Regions from separate parts of the Bradyrhizobium sp. IC4060 genome, predicted to be linked through region 1. Evidence: predicted binding sites of a transcription regulator. Region 1 holds the regulator's gene; the other holds the start of a gene.

Evidence for each region. Region 1 encodes LexA, which represses DNA repair genes until DNA is damaged. Its sites were predicted from a motif close to TGTTCNNNNTGTGTTCNG; they were not measured.
Region 2: a site for LexA is predicted at 2,262-2,279, ahead of rmuC (DNA recombination protein RmuC). Genes of this name have one in related genera too.

Annotation. Positions count from the first base shown of each region.
Region 1 covers NZ_JADYVJ010000006.1:97,317-100,732, reverse strand. The annotation lists gene I6F16_RS21010 (hypothetical protein) at 1-397, opposite strand, end outside; gene lexA (transcriptional repressor LexA) at 783-1,484, opposite strand; gene glp (gephyrin-like molybdotransferase Glp) at 1,661-2,869, opposite strand; gene I6F16_RS20995 (hypothetical protein) at 3,089-3,292, opposite strand.
Region 2 covers NZ_JADYVJ010000009.1:213,796-217,211, forward strand. The annotation lists gene truA (tRNA pseudouridine(38-40) synthase TruA) at 1-414, opposite strand, end outside; gene fmt (methionyl-tRNA formyltransferase) at 553-1,476, opposite strand; gene def (peptide deformylase) at 1,613-2,140, opposite strand; gene rmuC (DNA recombination protein RmuC) at 2,310-3,416, shown strand, end outside.

The sequences.
Region 1 (3,416 bases):
CGGCGACGATCTGCGGCTTGTGCTCGCGCTCGGGCACCGGCTGCGTCACCGGCAATTGCAGCACGGTCGCACGCTGGCCTTCGACGAGCTGCGTCACCAGCACGTATTTGCCGTCGGGGAATTCGATCGCGTCATGATGGCGATCGGGAATGTGCGGGTCGATCTTGCCGAACTTGCCGACGCGAGAGTTCACGGTGCGCGTCCAGATCCAGCGGTTGTCGTAGCGGACGTTGTCGGCGAAAGCGAGCTCCGTTCCCGGGAGCAGACAGACCGCGACGGAAGGATCGGCTTCGGAAGCGAAGCCGCGCGTCGAGGTGCCGCGGAAGGTTGTCGTGACGATCGTCTCGCCGACTTCGGCGGGGCGCGTCGCGACGGCATGCAGGCTGTAGTCACACATCGGGTGCTCCTCATGCTGGGATAGCGACCCGCGTCTCTTTCGAGGCGCAGGCCTCTATCAGAGTGGAAGCATACAACGCTCTGCTCGGTTATGGGCAAATCTGCGGCTCGCGTCTGCAGCACGCGATCACATTATCTTTCCCGGATTCGATAGGAACAAACCTCGCGTCCTTGCATTCGGCCCAGCGCTATCACCGCTGCCGGCACAACTCTACGGGCGAAGCAGAAACGGCTGCGTACCTGCACGGGCGATGTCGCGCGCGAAGAGAGACCGGACTGTCAGCGCAGAACCTGAGAAACCGTCCGGCCGGAGCGGACAAACCTCCGCTCCAATCCTGGATCGACGATACCGATCGAAGCGCGCGCGGCGCTGGATGCTTTCGGTATCAGTACTTCCGGTAAAGCCCGATCAGCTTGCCCTGGATCTTCACGCGGTTCGGCGGAAGAATGCGGACCTCGTAGGCGGCATTGGCGGGCTCGAGCGCGATCGAGGCGCCGCGGCGGCGGAAGCGCTTGAGCGTGGCCTCCTCGTCGTCGATCAATGCCACCACGATGTCGCCGGTATTTGCGGTCTCGTTGCGCTGGATCAGCGCCATGTCGCCGTCGAGGATGCCGGCCTCGACCATCGAATCGCCGCGCACTTCGAGCGCGTAGTGCTCGCCCGAGCCGAGCATGTCCGGCGGCACGCTGATGGTATGGCTGCGGGTCTGCAGCGCCTCGATCGGCGTGCCGGCGGCGATGCGGCCCATCACGGGCACCGCGACGGGGCGCTCGCCCTCGTCCGCGGGCGGGCTGGAGCTCGCGCGCACCTTGCCGAGATTGCCCTCGATCACGCTCGGGGTGAAGCCACGGCGATTGCCGGCGGCGGCCTGGAGCTCGGGCAGCTTGATCACCTCGATGGCACGGGCACGGTTGGGCAGGCGGCGAATGAAGCCGCGCTCCTCGAGCGCAGTGATCAGGCGATGGATGCCTGACTTCGAGCGCAGGTCGAGCGCATCCTTCATCTCGTCGAAGGACGGCGGCACGCCGCTTTCCTTCAGACGTTCGCTGATGAACCGCAGAAGCTCGTATTGTTTGCGCGTCAACATCTCGACCAAAGTCCCCCGGTTGATGTCGTTCGATTCCGACACGATGAAGCCGGCACTAAGCCGCTACATCCTCGAAACAAATCATGAACGGACACTATATGTTCGATATGTGTTCCGCAACTGCTTAATTTATGGTGAACGCGGCCAAGCTCGCGGAATGCGTGTGGCTGGGCGGCTCAGACGGGCAGCCGGAGCACCTCGCAAGGCGTGCCGGCCTCGGCCTTCGGCGCGAACGGTGCGCGCACCAGAAGTACCTGTGCCGCAGCGAGATTCGCAAGAAGGGAGGAGTCCTGATGGCTGACCGGAAGGGCGACGCGCGTGCCGTCGTCGCGCTCCTCCAGCCGCGCACGCAGATAGTCCTCGCGCTGGTCGTTGGCGGCGAGATCGCGGCCCAGCACGGCGCGCTCGCGCCGATGATGAATCGCTAAACGGCCCGACAGGGCGCGAATCAAGGGGACCATGAACAGGAAGGCGCACACGTAGGACGACACGGGATTGCCGGGCAGGCCAATCACGCGCATCGCGCCTATCCGACCGTGCATCATCGGCTTGCCCGGCCGGATCGCGATCTTCCAGAACGCCATCGCGATGCCTTCGCCCTTGAGCGCCTGCTGGACCAGGTCGTGGTCGCCGACCGAGGCACCGCCGGTCGTGATCAGGATGTCGGCGCCGCTCTCGCGCGCGCGGCGGATGCCGGCGGACGTCGCCTCCAGTGTATCGGCGGCAATTCCGAGGTCGATGGTCTCGGCGCCCTCGCTGCGGGCGAGCGCATGCAGGGCATAGCCGTTGGAATAGACGATCTGGCCGCGACCAGGCGTGGTGCCCGGCATCACGAGCTCGTCGCCGGTGGCGAGAACGGCAACCCTCGGGCGGCGGATGACGGCGAGATGCGGATGATTCATTCCGGCGGCAAGGGCGAGATCGCGCTCGGTGAGGCGGATTCCCTTGCGCAGCAGCACGTCGCCTTCGCGGAAGTCGACGCCTGCAGGGCGGATGTGCCGGCCGAAAATGGCGGCTTCCTTGATCGTCACATGTTTGCCGTCGGCAGCCGTGTCCTCCTGGATCACGACGGCATCGGCGCCGTCGGGAACGACGCCGCCGGTGAAGATCCGCACGGCTTCGCCGGGGCCGACGCTTCCCGCGAACGGCCGGCCCGCCGCGACCTCGCCGACGACGGTCAACCTCGAATCGTTTGCCGCGTCGGCCGTGCGTACGGCATAGCCGTCCATCGCCGACATCGCCTCCGGCGGCTGCGTGCGCCGCGCCGCGACATCGCGGGCGAGCACACGATGGTAGGCCTCGTCGAGGCAAACCATCTGTTCAGCCAGCGGCTCGACGCCGGCCAGCACCGCGGCAAGCGCGTCAGAAACCGGCATCAGGGCCACGGGCGAACTCCTGCTGAGCACATCAGTCAATGGGCGGCGAGAGTTCTAGCCGAGTGCAGGCGTGAGGCAAAGCAGCACGCGGGATGATTTATCCTGCGTGATCGCGGGGTGGAAGAGGTCGGCTCAACTCCGCCGCGGCATGATGCGGAAGGCGAGACAGACCGGAACGAGGATTGCCATGGCAAGGACGAGAATGACGAGCGCCACGGCCAACATCGTTCAACGCCCCGTCGGATCGCCCGGACTGATGTCCGCGACGTCGGGCGGCTTGGGACCCTGATCCTTGTCCGGCAGCGGGTCCGCCTGGGATTTTAGGTCGGCGGCCTTGCTGATCAGCTTGGCGGAGAGGTCAGAATCCGAGGTGGTTCTGGCGAATTCGAGCAGGAGAGAGGCTTGCTTGGTGAGATAGGTCTTGCCCAGCACGTCGATCAGTCCAATGTAGAAGTCCCAACGGACTCATGAGTCCGAAGGGTGGTATTCCGTTCCCGGAACTCTGTATAAAAATGCACAAAGTGATCAGGTTCCACATTTTCAGCAGTTTTTGTTC
Region 2 (3,416 bases), on a different contig from region 1:
GGCATCGAGCTTGCGCGGCACGCGCCAGGCGTGGCCGACATCGAGCGCGAGATTGGCGCGAGTGTTGACGATGCGATAGCGGTAGTGGCGCTTGACCGCCGAGAAGCGCGCCTCGAAATCGTCGGGCACGATCTCGGCCTCGAGCACCGCGATCGGATGCGGGCGCAGATGCGCGTTGAGCCCGTCGCGAAAACGGCCCGGCGGAAACTGCTTGTCGACGTCGACATGGGCGACCTGGCCGCGCGCATGCACGCCGGCATCGGTGCGGCCGGCACCGTGCACGCGCAGATCCGAACCAGTCATCGCCTTCACCGCGGCTTGCAGCGCGCCCTGCACCGATGGCAGCGTGTCCTGCACCTGCCAGCCGAAGAATGGCGCGCCGTCATATTCGATGGTGAGCTTGTAGCGGGGCATCGTGTCCAGTTTCGTCGTCATTGCCCGCCTTGTGCGCTGTTGCGCACTGGGGCGGGCAACCCAGTACTCCGCAGCTTATCCGATTGACCGAGAAGCCTCGGCGTACTGGATACCCCGCCTTCGCGGGGTATGACAGTGTCAGGTGAATTTGGATCCCGCCTTTAACGGCACGCCGCGCAGGAAGTCCGCGGCCCGCATGCGGGCCTTGCCCTCGCGCTGCAGCTCGATGATGCGGATGGCGCCGTCGCCGCAGGCGACGGTAAGCTGATCGTCGAGCATTTCGCCAGGCGCGCCGGAGCCTTGCGCCAACTCGCAACGCAGGATTTTTACGCGCGCATCCCCCAGCTCAGCCCAGGCACCGGGAAACGGCGACAAGCCGTGGATGTGGCGCAGCACCGCGCGCGCCGGCTTGCTCCAATCGATCCGCGCCTCGGCCTTCTCGATCTTGGCGGCATAGGTGACCCCGTCCTCGCTCTGCGCCTTGAGCTGGAGCCCGCCGCGTTCGAGCGCGGCCATCGCGCGCACCATCAGGTCGGCGCCAAGGCGGGACAGACGATCGTGCAGGTCGAGCGCGGTCATGTTGTCGGTGATCGTGATGCGCTCGGCCATGGCGACGTCGCCGGTATCTAAGCCGACATCCATCTTCATCACCATCACGCCGCTCTCGGCATCGCCGGCCATGATGGCGCGGTTGATCGGCGCGGCGCCGCGCCAGCGCGGCAACAGCGAGGCATGCAGATTGTAGCAGCCGAGTTTTGGCGCATCGAGGATCGCCTGTGGCAGGATCATGCCATAGGCGACGACGACGGCCGCGTCCGCATCGAAGGCGCGGAACTCCGCCAGCGCCTGCTCGGTCTTCAGCGTCTTCGGCGTCAGCACGGGAATGCCGAGCTTTCGCGCGGCCTCCTCGACCGGGGTCGGCTGCAATTGCAGGCCGCGCCGGCCGCCCGGCTTCGGCGCGCGGGTGTAGGCGGCCGCGATCTCGTGCCCATGCGCGACCAGCTCGAGCAGCGTCGGCACGGAGAAATCGGGCGTGCCCATGAAGATGAGGCGGAGGGGCATTTGACGAGACAATCCTTGAAACGAGCAAGGTACTCGTCATGGCCGGGCTTGTCCCGGCCATCCACGTTCGTCCTGCTCGCGGCGGCAAAGAACGTGGATGCCCGGGACAAGCCCGGGCATGACGGCGGAGGAATTATCACTCCGCCGCGCGCTTGGCGGCTTTCTCGAACTTCTTCATGACGCGGTCGCGCTTGAGCTTGGACAGATAGTCGACGAACAGCACGCCGTTGAGATGGTCGATCTCGTGCTGGATGCAGGTGGCGTAGAGGCCTTCGGCATCCTCCTCGTGCACCTTGCCGTCGAGATCGGTGAAGCGCACGCGCACCTTCGCGGGACGCTCGACCTCCTCGTAATATTCCGGGATCGACAGGCAGCCTTCCTCGTAGACCGACAGTTCCTCGGACGAGGCGATGATTTCAGGATTGATGAAGACGCGCGGCACGTGCTTGGTCTCGCCGCTCTCGTCACGCTTGGCGAGATCCATGGTGATGAGACGCAAGGGTTGCGCGACCTGGATCGCCGCCAGCCCGATGCCGGGCGCGTCGTACATGGTCTCGAACATGTCGTCGGCAAGCTTGCGGATCTCCGCCGTGACCTTCTCGATCGGCTTGGAGACCAGGCGCAGCTGCTTGTCGGGCAGGATGATGATTTCTCTGAGGGCCATGGCCGCGATTTAAGCCGCGCGCCGGATGCGGTCAATGCGGCCCGGAACCCCTTAACCCCTCGCTAACCATAAAACTTCACCTTTCATTAACCATGAAAATTAGGGGCCGGTTAACCCAGAATGTTCCCTCTTCGTTCGCGAGAGCGCGGCGAATCGGCTACAAGGCGGCATGAACGAGATCATTGTCATGCTGGGCGACTGGCCGGTGCGCATCGTCGATGCGCTGATCGGCTTCGGTGCGCTCGTCCTCATCCTGCTGGTTGTGATTGCGGTTGTGATCGCGCGCTCGGGGCGGCGTGGCGCGGAACTCGCCATGGCGAACGCGATCCGGGCCGACGAGCTCGAGGAGCGGCTCGCCCAGGTGCTGCACGCCCAGAGCGAGGCCTCGGGGCGGGTCGACGCCATGACCCAGGCGCTGGCGGGACGCCAGGCCGAGATGGCGCGCGCGGTCAACGAGCGGCTTGATTCGGTGACGCATCGAGTCGGCCAGTCCATGGAACATTCGACCCGCAACACCATGGAGAGCCTGCGCGCGCTGCATGAACGGCTCGGCATCATCGACAACGCGCACAAGAACCTCACCGACCTCACCACGCAGGTGACCACTCTGCGCGACGTACTCGCCAACAAGCAGTCGCGCGGCGCCTTCGGCCAGGCGCGGATGGAGGCGATCGTCCAGGACGGTCTGCCCAAAGGCTCCTACGAGTTCCAGTTCACGCTCTCGACCGGAAAACGACCGGACTGCGTCGTGTTCCTGCCCGACCAGCGCCCGCTCTGCATCGACGCGAAGTTTCCGCTGGAGGCGATGACGGCGCTGCACGACGCCCGCACCGACGAGGAGCGGCGCGTTGCCACGCAGCGGCTGCGCGGCGACGTGATGAAGCATGTCAGTGACATCGCCGAAAAATACCTCGTCACCGGCGAGACCCAGGAGATGGCGCTGATGTTCGTGCCGTCGGAATCGGTCTACGCCGAGATCCATGACGGCTTCGACGACGTGATCCAGAAGGCCTATCGCGCCCGCGTCGTGCTGGTATCGCCGTCGCTGCTGATGCTCGCGATCCAGGTGATGCAGCAGATCATGAAAGATGCGCGCATGCGCGACGCCGCCGACCAGATCCGCACCGAAGTGATCAAGCTCGGCGACGATCTGGGGCGCCTGCGCGACCGCGTGCTCAAGCTGCAAAAGCATTTTGCCGACGTGAACGAGGACGTCCGCCAGGTGCTGATCTCCGCCGACAAGATCGAAAAGCGCGCAGGGCGCATCGAGGAACTC